One region of the Paenibacillus sp. MB22_1 genome, then DNA from elsewhere that is predicted to be linked to it. Evidence: riboswitches for the same ligand, from Rfam matches in the RefSeq annotation. Region 1 holds a riboswitch; the other holds the start of a gene.
What was found. A riboswitch is a leader RNA that binds a small molecule or an ion and turns the genes downstream of it on or off. The one in region 1 is predicted to bind cyclic di-AMP.

Region 2: another riboswitch for cyclic di-AMP. It lies ahead of ACL02P_RS11095 (KamA family radical SAM protein); the one in region 1 lies ahead of ACL02P_RS12570 (TrkH family potassium uptake protein).

What each region holds. Positions count from the first base shown of each region.
Region 1 is NZ_JBLADV010000002.1:198,325-205,766, forward strand. Features, by position in the region: gene ACL02P_RS12560 (ArsB/NhaD family transporter) at 1-1,020, opposite strand, end outside; gene ACL02P_RS12565 (potassium channel family protein) at 1,063-1,725, opposite strand; gene ACL02P_RS12570 (TrkH family potassium uptake protein) at 1,743-3,086, opposite strand; cyclic di-AMP (ydaO/yuaA leader) riboswitch at 3,154-3,316, opposite strand; gene ACL02P_RS12575 (CPBP family intramembrane glutamic endopeptidase) at 3,666-5,378, shown strand; gene uvrC (excinuclease ABC subunit UvrC) at 5,338-7,155, opposite strand; gene trxA (thioredoxin) at 7,300-7,442, opposite strand, start outside.
Region 2 is NZ_JBLADV010000001.1:2,340,067-2,347,508, forward strand. Features, by position in the region: gene ACL02P_RS11075 (M24 family metallopeptidase) at 1-827, shown strand, start outside; gene ACL02P_RS11080 (methyl-accepting chemotaxis protein) at 1,087-2,532, shown strand; gene ACL02P_RS11085 (ISNCY family transposase) at 2,612-3,976, opposite strand; gene ACL02P_RS11090 (hypothetical protein) at 4,167-4,409, shown strand; gene ACL02P_RS11095 (KamA family radical SAM protein) at 4,474-5,643, opposite strand; cyclic di-AMP (ydaO/yuaA leader) riboswitch at 5,805-5,947, opposite strand; gene ACL02P_RS11100 (cobyric acid synthase) at 5,971-7,442, opposite strand, start outside.

The DNA of each region.
Region 1 (7,442 bases):
CGCCACCAGCGGAATATTGTCGATAAACGCCGACGCCAAAGCACTCAGCCAGAGGATCAGCATCGAGGTGGTTAGCGGATCGCCTCCAGTCAGGCGCATCACCTCTTCGGCCACTCTCGTAATGATTCCCGTTTCAACCAACCCTCCGACCAATACGAACAAACCCACGAAAAAGAAGATGGTGGGCCATTCCACCGAACGGAAGGCTTGTTCCATCACGTGCTCGCCGGTCATGAGCAGCAGCAAGAAGGCGCCAGCCAGCGCAATAGTAGCCGTTTCCAGATGTATGTATTGATGAAGGAAAAAGCCCAACAAGGTCAACCCCAAGGCGATCAGGCATTGGGTGAGCAGCTTTTTCTCCGTAATCAAGCCCTCCAGACTGATCTCCATCAAGCTCTGTTGATGAGCATAAGCCTTTTTCAACTCTTTGCGGAAGATCACGATCACAAGCGGCAGAATCACTGCCAAAATGATCAACACGACTGGCGTCAAATTTTGCATGAAGGCTACGAAGGTCAGTTCCTTCACGGCGCTGCCAATCATAATGTTGGGAGGGTCTCCGATTAAAGTCGCCGTCCCGCCGATATTCGTGGCAAGAATCATAGAAAAGAGGTAAGGGAACGCCTGAACCCTCAACCTCCGCGTAATGCTAAATGCCACCGGGACCATCAAAATAATGGTCGTTACGTTATCCAGGAATGCCGAACCTATCGCGGTGATCAGCGCCAGCAACCACAGCAGAGTGATCGGATTGCCTTTGGCCAGCTTGGCCGTCCATATGCCGATGTACGTGAATAAACCGGTCTTGGCTGTCGTATTCACGATGATCATCATCCCGATCAAGAGTCCCAGCGTATTAAAATCAATATGATGCACTGCGCTCTCCTGATCAAGGATGCCAAAGATTATCATGAACGCCGCACCAGCCATAGCCAGCACCGTTCGGTGAATTTTCTCAGATATAATGAGTGCGTAGGTCAGCAAAAAAATGATTAAAGCCCAAATGGCCTGTTGTTCCATACTTCTCTCCGTTCCATGCTAGTAAGCCATCTTACCATCTTATTAAGGATTGATGATTGATTCAAATTGCTCGATATTTTTCTTTGCTCCTATAATAACCATAATGTCGCCTTCATTTAACTGATCCATCGCAGTGGGAGCAACCAAAATACCGCCATTGCGGTGAATCGCCACGATGCTGCAGCCAAAGCGTGCCCGCATATTGAGGTCACCTATGCTTTTATGGTTCAAGCAAGTGGGAACTTTCATTTCTACGATGCTGTATTCCTTCGACAGTTCAATATAATCCAGCAAATTTGGAGTAACCAGCTGATGGGCCACACGAACCCCCATGTCGCGTTCTGGATAAATCACCCGATCCACCCCCAGCTTCTCCAGAGCTCGGCCGTGCAGAAGCGAGATCGCTTTGGCAACTACCGTTTTAATGCCAAGATCTTTGAGGAGAATAGCTGCCAGGATGCTCATTTGAATGTCGGTGCCAATCGCTACGATCCCGCAATCGAAATTACGAACCCCCAGCGACTTCAGCACCTCTTCTTCTGTAGCATCGGCGACAACCGTATGCGTGAGCCGATCGCTAAGTTCTTCCACGATCTCTTCATTCCGGTCGATGCCCAGAACCTCATATCCTAACTCCATCAATTCCAAGGCCAGACTCGAGCCGAAGCGCCCCAAGCCGATGATCACAAACTGCTGCTTTTTCATTTTTGCCCGTTTTCCCCTTATCCAATAATGATTTTGCCTTCTGGATGGCGGTACAGCTCTTTTCCTTTCTTCGGACCGAGCGCATAAGCAAGCGTCAGCGGCCCGAGCCGACCGGCGAACATGGTGAAGCTGATGATAATTTTACCGATAACCGTTAGTTTCCCCGTCAACCCCATCGTAAGTCCGACCGTGCCGAAAGCCGAAGTGGTTTCAAACAAAATCGATAAAAAGCTCGCGTCCTCCGTGGTAGACAATACCATTGCCACTGCTAAGACCAGGAATAAGGCAAGCATCGTGATCGTAAGCGCCTTAAAGACCCGTTCCCCGGCCATCCGGTACCTGAACAGGACTAGGTCAGTCCTTCCGCGAATCATCGAACCAACCGAGCCGACCAGAATCGTAAATGTGGTCGTCTTAATTCCGCCCCCCGTAGAGCCTGGGGAGGCCCCGATAAACATCAGGATGATCATGAAGAATTGCGTTGCCTGCCGTAATGACCCAATATCCAGCGTGTTGGCTCCCGCCGTACGCGGCGTCACCGATTGGAAAAACGAACCCCAGATCTTGCCGCTCCAACTGAGCTGAGCAAGCGTACGCGAGTTCGTGAACTCAAAGATGAAAATGACTAACGCCCCGATCACGATCAGCACCGACGTCATCGACAATACCACCTTCGAATGCAACGACAGCTTCCGCCGCTTCCGAAACTCGAATACGTCGGACAGTACGATAAATCCGATCCCGCCCGAGACGATCAGAAACATCGCAACGAAGTTCACGATCGGATCAGCAACGTACTTCGTGAAGCTTTGATATTCACCAAACAGGTCAAACCCTGCATTATTGAACATCGAGACCGCGTGCCAAACTCCGAAATACAGCGCCCTACCAATCGGCATATCGAATGACCATCGAATCGCAAACATCAGCGCCGCACTGGATTCAATAACGAGCGAATACAACAGAACTTTGCGGATTAACCGTACGATTCCTTCCACAGAGTTTTGGTTCATCGCTTCTTGGAGGATGAGACGGTCTTTTAGCGATATTTTTCGTTTCAGGACAAGGGAGAACAAAGTGGCCATGGTCATAAACCCAAGCCCCCCAATCTGGATCAGCAGGACGATCACGACTTGTCCAAAGGTTGAAAAATAGGTCCCGGTATCAACCACGACCAACCCCGTAACACAGGTTGCTGAAGTAGCCGTGAACAGTGCGTCGACGAACGGGAGTGTTTCCCCGGTCGTACTGGAAATCGGCAGCATGAGCAGTAGCGCACCCAGCAAAATAATGATCGCAAACCCAGTCACCAATATCTGCGGCGGAGAAAGGTTAATTTTCTTGGTATGCAACGCGTTCACCTCATCATCGTTCTGAAAAAAACACAAAAGAAAAAAAGCACTGGAAATCCAATGCCTTTCGGTGTTTGGTTCCTGATGCACAGGCCTACGAGGTTAGCTGACGGATTCGGACATGCCCAGTTGCCCTATTCGCGGAACATATCCCCTTGCTGGGAGTTGAAGCTCCGTGAAATTCACCCCAAAATATACGGTTCCCCCGTTTTCGTTGCGAAATTCGGCCAATCTTTTCAATTGTTTTCAATCATTTTTCGTCAAATGGATTATATCCCTTATTCCGTCCCGCCACAAAGCTCTATTTTCAAGAAAAAGACCAGAAAAGGACGAAATCAGGGATTGTGCAGATTAAGTTCGCCCCCAATCTAAATGATGCGTAGACTTGCCGAAGTTTTTGCCGTTTCTCGTCAATTTTGCCCTCCGTCTGGCGCAGGGGGGATAGCTGTGTTATCTTTACTTTGACGTACTTGAGGGAAAAACATACCTCATAATATAAGAAGAGTACGTGTTCCCGATTTCATTCAACTTAATAACAAAGGAGTTTTGCGAGTGAGTTCCCCTTTGACGTCAAATGGCCGCCGCAGGATGAAGACCAAAAATCTGTGGCTGCTGGCCGCCCTAGGATTCATTGTGTTCGTCGCCGTTCAACTGTTTCCGACCACCGATTCGGAGTCCTTGCAGCTGCAGCAAGCAAATGAGGTGATCAGCAAACCGGAAGCAGCTGCCCATGCAAGTGAATTTGTCCAATCCGTACTTGGGATCGACCTGCCGAATCCCACGAAGGATAAAGCATTGATTACATACGAAACGCGTTCCGATCTGTTTGGTTACTTAACCAAAGCCGATCTGCTCGCCCCATACTTAAAAACGTATGACAAGCAATTTCCATATGACGTATTTCGTGTCCGTTACACGGACCCCACCGAATCGTTAAGCGCCGTGACCGTGGATGTCCATATGACCACCGGTCAAGTCGTCGGCTTCGAGGAGATCAGTTCCTCCAGCAACGCCACCAAGCAGATGATGCTTGATGTAGGATCGGAAACCACCGATTCCATGAAGGCATGGGAGGGGGATTTAACGTTAGCGGAGAAAGAAGAGCTGGCACAGCCTTACCTGAACGCCTTTGGATTTAAACCAAGCGATCTGGAGCTGGCCTCCGGTGAAGGGGATGTGGGCCTCCTCTACCATATCAATGGCTACACGTTAGGCGAATCGCAAGCGGAAATCAAGCTCAGCTTCGAATACGGCAAGGTTTCCTCGTTGGAGAGCTATTTTACCGTACCGCAGGCTCATCAGGACTACGTCGCCGGACAGACGAAAATCGCCAGCTGGCTCACCTATGCCGGATACGCCCTGTTGACGTTCGTGCTGGCGATTCTGGCGATCGTCTACAGCGCGCTGACGCGGGCCCATACCTCGTTTAAGCGGGGTATTTTCCTGGCTTCGGCTTACTTCGTGCTATCCACGATTGGAACGATCAACATGATCCCCGTGTTCCAAAAAGACGGTCTTGAATCCGGCGTGCTCATCTTTGGCCTCTTCTTCCAAGGTCTGGTGACGTTGTTCCTCGCCGCTTCCGTGTACTTCTCGCTGGTGGGCGGCGATGGACTGTGGCGGAAGAACGGCATCAACTTGTGGGCGCGATCACGGGAAGAAGGGTACGGCCGTTCCATCCTGACCTCCGTGGCTGACGGGTATGCCTGGGCATTGATCCTGTTAGGCGTTCAATCCGTTGTTTTCTTCATTTTAGAGCAAACGATTCATACCTGGTCCACGACCGATGCGACGCAATCGCCTTACAACATGGTGTACCCGCTATTGTTTCCGCTGCTGGCTTGGGTGGCAGGGATCGGAGAAGAAGCGGTGTATCGCTTGTTCGGGATCCCAATGCTGAAGAAAATGTTCCGCAGCACCTTTATCGCCTGCCTGCTGTCGACCTTAATCTGGGCGTTTGGCCACACGTTGTATCCGATTTATCCGGTCATTTCGCGCCCGATCGAATTAACCTTTATCGGACTGCTGTTCAGCTTCGTGTTCCTGCGCTACGGCTTCGCGACCGTTGTCTTCTCGCACGTCATCTTCGACAGCATCCTGATGTCGCTGAGCCTGATGTTTATGGGCGGAGCGCTGAACATCGTCGCCGGGTTGTTCTACATCGCCTTGCCGGCGATCGTTGCGTATGTGATTTACTTGTTTAACCCGCCAAGCAAGGAGCGGAAGACCCCGACGCCGCAACAAAAAGAGGAGCCGTATGTTATGACTCCTCTGGCGGATCTTCGTCCCGAAGGGCATTAAGGATTTGACGGGCTAATTTATCCCCGATAGAAAGAGGCCGAAAGTCTTCGACGGAGGCCTCTTTAATTTTTTTCAGCGATCCAAAGTGCTTAAGCAGCGCCTTCCGGCGTTTCTCCCCGATGCCGGGGATCGAGTCCAGCCGTGAGGCGACCATCGACTTGGCCCGCTGTTCGCGATGGAACGAAATGGCGAAGCGGTGCACCTCGTCCTGAATCCGCTGCAGCAGGTAGAACTCCTGGCTGTCGCGCGGCAGATAAACCGGCTCCGGCGGATCAAACGCCATCAGCTGTGCGGTTTTATGCTTGGCGTCCTTCACGAGGCCGCATACCGGGATGTGTAGGCCCAGCTCGTTCTCCAGCACATCGGTAGCCGCAGAGATCTGCCCCTTGCCTCCGTCGACCACGATTAGGTCAGGCCGCGGTAAATTCTCCTTCAGCACCCGCTCATAGCGACGGCGGATGACCTCGCGCATCGTCTCGTAATCGTCCGGGCCCTTCACGGTTTTTACTTTATATTTGCGGTATTCCTTCTTGGCCGGCTTGCCGTCAATGAACACCACCATGGCTGAGACCGGGTTCGACCCTTGGATGTTGGAGTTATCAAACGCTTCGATCCGCGACACCGACTCCAGGCCAATCGCTTTGCCGAGGTTCTCGGCCGCCTTCGAGGTGCGTTCCTCATCCCGTTCGATCAGGCGGAACTTCTCGTCCAGCGTCACGCGCGCGTTCTCCTCGGCCATTTTGGTCATTTGCCGCTTTAAGCCGCGTTGCGGCACCAGCGTCTTCACCCCCAGCCACTCCTGCAAGGCGGTTGGAGCATCGAGCGCGCCGGCCTCCTCTTGATCCTCCGGCTTCTCCGGCAGCAGAATCTCCTGCGGCAAAGCCGGGTTATCGCTGTAATACTGCGTCACGTAGGACATAAAATCGCCATAGGCGTCGCCGTAAAACGGAAAGACCGACGCATGCCGTTCGATCATTTTTCCCTGACGCATGTATAGAATCTGCACGCACATCCAGCCCTTGTCTACGGCATACCCAAACACGTCGCGGTCCTTCGCATCGGTCACCGTAATCTTCTGCTTCTCCATCACCGCATCAATGTTAATGATTTGGTCGCGCAGCTCCTTAGCTCGCTCGAATTGCAGGGCCTCGGCTGCCTCGTGCATTTTGCGCTCCAGCTCTTTCTTGATCTCCACATGCCCGCCGCTCAGGAACGAGATGATCTCCTGCGTCATCTTCTCATACGTTTCCTTCTCGACCTCATATACGCAAGGTGCCAAGCATTGGCCGATGTGATAATACAAGCACACTTCCTTCGGCATCACATTGCATTTGCGCAGCGGATACATGCGGTCGAGCAGCTTCTTCGTTTGCTGAGCCGCGTAGGCGTTCGGATACGGACCAAAATATTTTGCTTTATCTTTAAGCACCCGCCGGGTCACTTCCAGCCGGGGATGCGGTTCATTCGTAATTTTGATATAGGGGAAAGTCTTGTCATCCTTCAGGAGGATATTGTAACGCGGATGATGTTCTTTAATCAGGTTACATTCCAGGATAAGTGCTTCCATATTGCTCGCGGTCACGATGTATTCGAAGTCGCGGATCTCGGATACGAGCAGCTGGGTTTTCCCGTTATGGCTGCCTGTAAAATAGGAACGGACCCGGTTCTTCAGCACCTTGGCTTTGCCGACGTAAATGATCTTACCGTCTTTGTTCTTCATTAAGTAACAACCCGGGGAATCGGGCAGCAGCGCCAGTTTATGTTGGATTCGCTCCATCGCTTTCTCGTAACTTAACGTTTCATTGGCCGATGTGTCCAAGCTTCCTCCTCCTTTCTCCACTCCAAGTTAACGCAGAAAACGCCTCCGGCCCAAACCGGAGGCGTCATCAAAGGCGTCAAGCGACGCGCCTGATCGTCTGGATTATTGATGTTTAGCGATCAGGTTCTTCAGCGTATCCTTCGAGTTCAATCCGACGATTTTATCGACCGGTTGACCGTCTTTGAACAGGATCAGTGTAGGAATGCTCATCACGCCGAAACGGGAAGCTGTTTCCGGGTTATCAT
Region 2 (7,442 bases), on a different contig from region 1:
TGAAGCAACGCCTCGCGGGCTCGCTGGGTACGCTGGGCTTTGAGAAGGAGCAGGTCTCCGTGGCCAACTTCGAGCGAATGCAGGAGAAGCTCTCGTTCTCCGAATCTGTAGATGTTGGATCTTGGCTTCGGGACATGCGGGTGCGGAAAAGCCCAGAAGAAGTCAGCAAGATCAAGCACGCCGTACATCTGATCGAACAGGTGCTTAGCGAATCGCTGAAAAAAGCAACGGAAGGCGTAAGCGAAAACGAGCTTGTTGCGGAAGTCGAGTACCAAATCCGCAAGCTCGGCGCAGACGGGCCTTCCTTCGATTCCATGGTGCTGTCCGGCGAGAAAACTGCCCTGCCGCATGGCGTCCCCGGCGACCGGCAAATCCGGCGCGGCGATCTGCTGATGTTTGACATCGGCGTTTATGCGAATGGCTACGCATCCGACATCACGCGTACCTTCGCGGTTGGCGAGCTGACCGAGGAACTCGTCCGGATTTATGAAACGGTGCTGGCAGCCAATGAAGCTGCGATTGCCGCCATCCGGCCGGGCGTCACCTTCGCCTCCATTGACCGCGCCGCCCGCGAAGTAATCGAAGCTGCCGGCTATGGACCTTATTTTATCCATCGCCTTGGCCATGGGCTGGGGATCGACGTGCACGAGTTCCCTTCGGTTCATGGGGAGAACGAATTTCTCCTCGCAGAAGGCCACGTCTTTACGGTTGAACCTGGCATTTATGTGCCAGGCATCGGAGGAGTTCGTATCGAAGATGATGTGCTAGTCACAGCAACCGGCGTTGAAGTGCTCACATCTTATCCGAAACAATTAACTTATATCTAACATGTAATGTAATATTCATACTCGAAGAGCCCTGGCGATCTCCAAAAAATGATTCGCAGGGCTCTCTTTTTAGCTTTTTCCGATAGATTTAGACGTTTTTTTTTGAAACTTTTTACGAAAACCAAAAAATGTAGGAATTTTTCGTTTTCAAAGGACCTTTTTTCCTATAAAATGATACTTATGAACCGCTGGTTAAAAAGAAAAGAGAGACAGCCAGGCGTATACTTCACATTTTTTAAGGGGAACGGAGAGGATTTTCGTGTTCAAGGTCATTAATCGCTCCATCAGCCGCAGATTGATGAGTACCTATGCGGTGATTATTGTCGTATCTTCACTTTTATTTAGCGTCAGCTTTTATAACATCTCTATGGGGATCATTGAGCAAAATGTGCTGCCACAGTTCGATAAAGTGCTGCAAACTAGTACTCAAGACATCTTCAAACGGTTAGATACGACCCAATCCCTGCAATTGCTCAGCGGTAAAGATAACTCCCGTTTTGCGGTGGAATCGTATTTGACGAAGAGCACTAAGGACTACAACTTGAGCACTGCTTATTTACTACATATTCAAGATGACGGCGCTACAGTTCTGGCGACGAATGAGAACTCGGAGATGACCCCCGGCGACAAGCTGGAGCTTCAGCCGGCCATGACCGCTGCGGCCAATGGCGGGGTACAAATCAGTGAGTTGTATACCGACAAATTCGGCTCGCACAAAACAGCTTTCATCGCGATTCCCGGCAGCAAAGCGATGCTCGCCGTGGGCCTTGACGCTACCTTCATCGATAAGAAGAAAGACCAAATTTTATACATCTGTATCGGCATCACCTTGCTTGTCATTGTGGCGGGCATGGCGGCAGCTTACTTTGTTAGTACGCGAATCACGAAGCCGATCCGAAAGCTCGTGACGGTCACGGAACAAATGGCTGGCGGGGACTTCCGCCATACCATCGAAGTGAAAGGAAATGACGAAATCGCCCAATTAGCCGGGAGCTTCCAAACGATGACTCATCAGCTCAAAGACATGTTCGCTGCCGTGATGCAAACGTCCCGGGCGGTCGTCGACGGCTCAGAGAACTTGTCCCGTTCGGTTACGACGTTTGAGGATCTGATCGCCCGTTCCAATGTAGCGACGAAGGAAATCGAAGCCGGCAGCATGACGATTGCGTCCGCAGCGGCCGAAAACGCCCGTGCGATGGAAGAAATTTCGCAAGGTGTACAGCACATTGCCGCTTCGTCTGCCGAAGTCACCGAACAGATTGGACAAGCTGCGGATGAAGCCGGTGCCGGGAATACTTTGGCACAAACGGCGGTTACGCAGATGCAGCATGTAGAAGATGCGGCTAATCGGACGCTGGGGCATATCCGCACGCTGAATGATCGCTCGGAGTCAATTTCAAACGTTGTCGTAACCATTACGGAAATTACGAAGCAAATTAATATTCTGGCACTGAATGCGGCGATCGAAGCGGCACGGGCCGGCGAGCACGGCAAAGGGTTTGCTGTCGTCGCCGAAGAAGTCCGTAAGCTGGCTGAGCAGTCCCGCCAGGCGATGGAGGAAATCGGTGAGAACCTGCTCAGTATTCGAGAAGAATCGGAAAACTCCGTCAACGCTATGCAACGGGCCAGCGAGGAAATCGTTTCCGGAACAGAACGGGTGAAGCAAGCTGGTCAGGCGTTTGAACAATTAACTAGTTGCTCCTGAAAAAGTCGATTTTCAAAAATAGTTTCGGGTTGCTGGCTGGGTTGTGAGGGGGAACTTTCCCTAATGATCGGTTTCCATGTTAGTTTTGGAGCATTTTTGCCGCTCTTTGCAGGTTGTGGGTCAGAATCCCGAAGCCGACCCAGCATTTTGAGCCGACAAAGCCCCGATACCTGCTGCGGTTCAAACCGTACTTCCGCTTGAGAAGACTAATCTTCGCTTCTCCAGCTGCACGGTAACGCTGCAAGTCTTTGAACCATAATTCGTTTTCGTACTCGGATCGGGCAATGCCTTTTTTGCCCTTTCGCGGCAAGCTAGCTCGCTTCACACCAAGTTCGGTAATGGCCGTTTCGTTCTTCTTGCTTGAGAAACCGCGGTCGGTCGCTACAGCTTGCGGCGCTTTGCCGAATTGCTTGATATGCGCCTGTACAGCGGGAACGAGCAGTTCATCATCCGAGGGGTTCCCCTCGTAGACAGCGTAGCCGGTCACAAAGCCGCTTTCCGTCTCGTCGATTCGCACCTTGTAGCCGAACTCAGTTCCTTTGGCCAGCTTACCTTTCTTAATCGGTCTTGCTTCCGGGTCAAAGAAACTGACGATCCGATCTGCGATGATTCGATTGCCGGAAACGACCTGTTTGGCTTGTTCCAACAACTTGCCGGTTAGCGTGACCGCCTCGGTCAGTTTGGTTTTACTTTGTCGAAGAGCAGCTTTGCCCTTGTCTTGCAGTTTCTCGATAACGGCTTGCGCCTTGTTCACAACGTTCTCGGCTACTTCGATTACGCTCCCAGTGATCCGGTCAACTTCTTCCCAAGATTCACGGGTGCGGCGACGTAGAACTTTCGCGATGGACAGAATCTTTTCCTTGATTTCTGCCGTACGATCTTCAAAGCCTTGAACAGTGTGGGAGGCGACTTTCCGGATTTTCTGAATCGTTCGAGTGATGACTTTTACGCCATCTTGCAACAGCGTAGCGTCTGTCGGGTGATGGATGTCGGATTCCACAACCGTCGTATCCGTGCGCAATTTGCGGGTTTTCAGAACGGCTTTTTCCTCACACTGCTTTACGAGTGCGGCATTGATGTCTTCGACGATCTTGTCGCCGTAGCGTTTGCGGGCATAGATGAGCGTAGACGGGTCGGGCATCGGTTCGTCGATGGCAAACCGGCAGAACATTCGCCATGTGATGCTGTCACCGACTTCCTTCACGAGTGACTCGTAGCCCAAATTGTATTTATGCTTCAGGACCATAAGACGGATGTACTTTTCAATTGCAAGCGTAGGACGGCCGCTTTTCTTGCCTTTCGGGTGCAACTCAGTAAACGGTTGAAGAAAACGGTCGTCGTCCAGTAATTGATCTATGATTGCAAGCTCGACCGGCAACTTTCTAACAGATTCCGGGAGAATGGCATCCCAGATGGTCAATTGCTCGTCTCGAAGTTTCAACATTTTCTTCACCTCTTGGAAGGATTCCCGAGGGCTTCTGTTGAACTCCTATAGCAAAGGAATTCTTCCCTCGGGGTGTGGAACTTTGTTATCTCGTCAATAACAATTTCCATTTTGAGGTGCTGAATTCCTTTTAATTATGCTCAAAACACCCTGACTTTTTCAGGGGAAACTAACTAAGCTGATTCAGAACGTGAACTTGACGATTCAATCGGTCTCAGCATCCACCCAAGAGGTATCCGCCGGTACCGAGGAAGTGACCGCATCGGTGGAGGAATCCGCCAATATTACCGCCAAGTCGCTCGCTAACGTGGAGCAAATCAGCAGCTATTCGCAGCAACAACTGAGCGAAATGGAAAATCACGCGCGTACGGTTCGTTCGCTGCATGAGCAGGCGTTGGCGCTGCAGGAGTCGATCGCAAAATTCCGGATCTGACTCTAAAAACAAAACGTACCCTTCACGCTCCCCTGATCGGGGAAGCGGAAGGGTACGTTTTGTTTTATCCCGTAATGGACACTGCGCTTGCAGCGTCTTCCATTGGCTGATCCGACTGCGTATCCAGCTTCGATTCCGGCTTCTTCCAGTACGCTTCACTGCCTGGCAGATCGTCGAACCAGGTAGCATCATCCGGGCAAGGCAAAATCATAAATTTGCCGTATTCACCGTCCCGGGACTGATGATATTTGAGATAAGCCTGCCCGTTTTCAATGGCCAGGATTTCGATTTTTCCCGAAGAATGGCTCATTGAAAGCCGCACGCGTTTGCCAAGCCCCGATGTACGGGCTTTCGCTTCCTCCACTAGTTGATATGCTCGTTTCAGCGGGATCACGAAATCAGCATTTCCGGCAACGGGACGATTGATAAAGAAATAGTACGGAGTGACGCCGGCCCACGATAAGCGGTCCAGCAATTCGCCAAGCACGGCCGCATCATCATTGATGCCTTTGAGAATCGGCGTTTGATTAACCACGATAGCCCCAGCGTCGTGTAACGCCTGGAACCCTCTTTTGGCTTCAGGGGTAATTTCGCGCGGATGATTGATATGCGCCATGACATAAATCCGTTGGTCTACAGTGGAGAACTCCCTAATCAGATCCAGCAATTCCGGATCTTCATAAATACGCATAGGATTAAAAACAGGAATTTTGGAGCCGAGTCGGATGATTTTTACATGCTCAATGGCTCTTAGCCGTTCGAGAATCGAACGCAGTTTCTTTGTAGCCAAAATCAAGCTGTCACCGCCGGTTAACAGGACGTTGTTGATCTCCGGATGCTGGGCGATATACTCGATGCCAGGCGTGACATCCGCCATCGCTTCCTTCACATCGTTGCGAAACAACCGTTTACGGAAGCAATACCGGCAATAGGAGCCGCAAACCTCGGACACGATCAGCAGCGCGGTCGTGCGGTATTTATGCTGGCAGCCAGGCACCACATAGTTCGCCGCTTCGTCGGAAGCGTCCCAACGCCCGTATTCCTTCAGCTCTCCCGTATTGGGGATCACCAACTTGCGGATCGGGTCCTCTGGATCATTCCAGTCGATCAAATTCAAATAGTAGTCATTCACCCGAAAAACGAATTTGTCCGTAATCGGTTTCAACTCCTGCCGCTCCTGCTCGGACAACTGGCTCACCTTGGCAATATCGGTGATGTACTTCGGACTAGCCATAAATCCTCTCCTCCTTTAATAGTGCGATGCGTAAAGAAGAAGCTCGAAACTTGCAGTGAATGCGAGTACTCCACCGAATGCTCGGGTCAAAGGTCTTGCAGAACGCAAAAAGACCCCGCTTCAAAGAACAGGGTCATTAATTGATGACTGAAATAATATTAAAATGACCCATCCACTGCAAACGAGGTTAGCTGACGGGCTCGGGAAAGATGGTTCCCTACGTTAATCCTACAACGATTCGCCCCAAAAGATTGGTTCCCCCGCTTTTCGACTTTACCCATCGAAAATTAAGCGTACTTTTATCCTACCCTAACATCACCCGATTTGTCAAAGCTTACCTTGGATCCCGGCGATGTCGTAAATGAGATCCATGCGCAAATGCCTGCGAACCTGCTCCGCTAACCGATCGAAGGCTTCCTCCTTCCGCGAGGAAGAAACAAAGGTGACGCTCAAAGGTTCGAGCCCTTTGCTCGTACGCAGTCCGTCCAGCCAAGCACGTCGCCAGGCATCATTATGGAACACTCCGTGCAGATACGTCCCAAACACCCTGCCATCGGCGCGGGCTGCGCCTTCCGGATGTGTTTGCGTCTCAGCCTGTTCTAACTCCGGGGCTGTCCCTGACCCTTGTACTGGCTCCTCATTGACCCGAAGCATAAATAAGGGACGAGTGTCCCGCAGCTGCTGGGTCGAGCCGGCATGAATCTCATAGCCTGAGATCGGCAGCCGGCGGTTCTTAGAGTGCAGCGATATCGGCTGGTCCTCGCACGTATAGCCGTGCACCCGTACCGTTTTTTTGCCTGGGAGGAAGGTTGTTGCCAAGGGGAGCAGGCCCAATCCTAACGCAGACCTCGGTTCATTGGACTCCACGCCTTCGGGGTCATGCAGTTGTTCTCCCAGCATTTGATATCCGCCGCAGATTCCGACCAGCTGGGTGCGCGTCTCCTCTTCAATCAGGCTGCAAATAGCCTCCGCCAGCCCTTGCCTACGCAAAAATTCCAGATCGCTGATCGTATCCTTGGTCCCCGGTAAAATCACCGCATCGGGATGCCCAAGCTCCGACAGCTTGCTTACATAACGTAGCGACACGTCCGGTTCGGCGGCCAACGGATCAAAATCGGTGAAGTTGGAAATATGCGGGTAACGGATGACTGCGATGTCCAGTTCCTTACTTGGCGCTTGCTCTGGATGGGCAGGATAGGTATCCAGGACAACGGAATCCTCTGCTTCGATATCCAGATCAGGCAGAAAGGGGAGCACTCCTAGTACGGGGATTCCGGTCCGCTGCTCCAGCCAATCCAGCCCGGGCTGCAATAGAGACAAATCGCCGCGGAACTTGTTGATAATGAACCCTTTTACGCGGGCGCGTTCGTGTGGCTCAAGCAGCTCCAGGGTACCAACGAGAAAAGCAAAAACGCCGCCGCGGTCAATATCCCCCACCAAGATCACGGGAGCATCCGCCCATTCAGCCAAGTTCATGTTGACGATATCCCGTTGCTTCAGGTTGATTTCCGCCGGGCTCCCAGCCCCCTCGATCACCACAATGCCATGCCTATCGCGGAGCCGACCGAGCGCTTCCATGACCAGCGGCTTGGCATGGGGCAGAAACTCCTCACGATAATCAGATGCGCTAAGGTGACGGTAAGGACGCCCATGCACAACGATCTGCGAGTGCATGTCCCCGGTTGGCTTGATCAATACCGGATTCATGTCGGTGGTGGCAGCGATGCCGCAAGCCTCCGCCTGAATCCCTTGGGCCCGTCCAATTTCTTGGCCGTCCGCCGTAACATACGAGTTCAAGG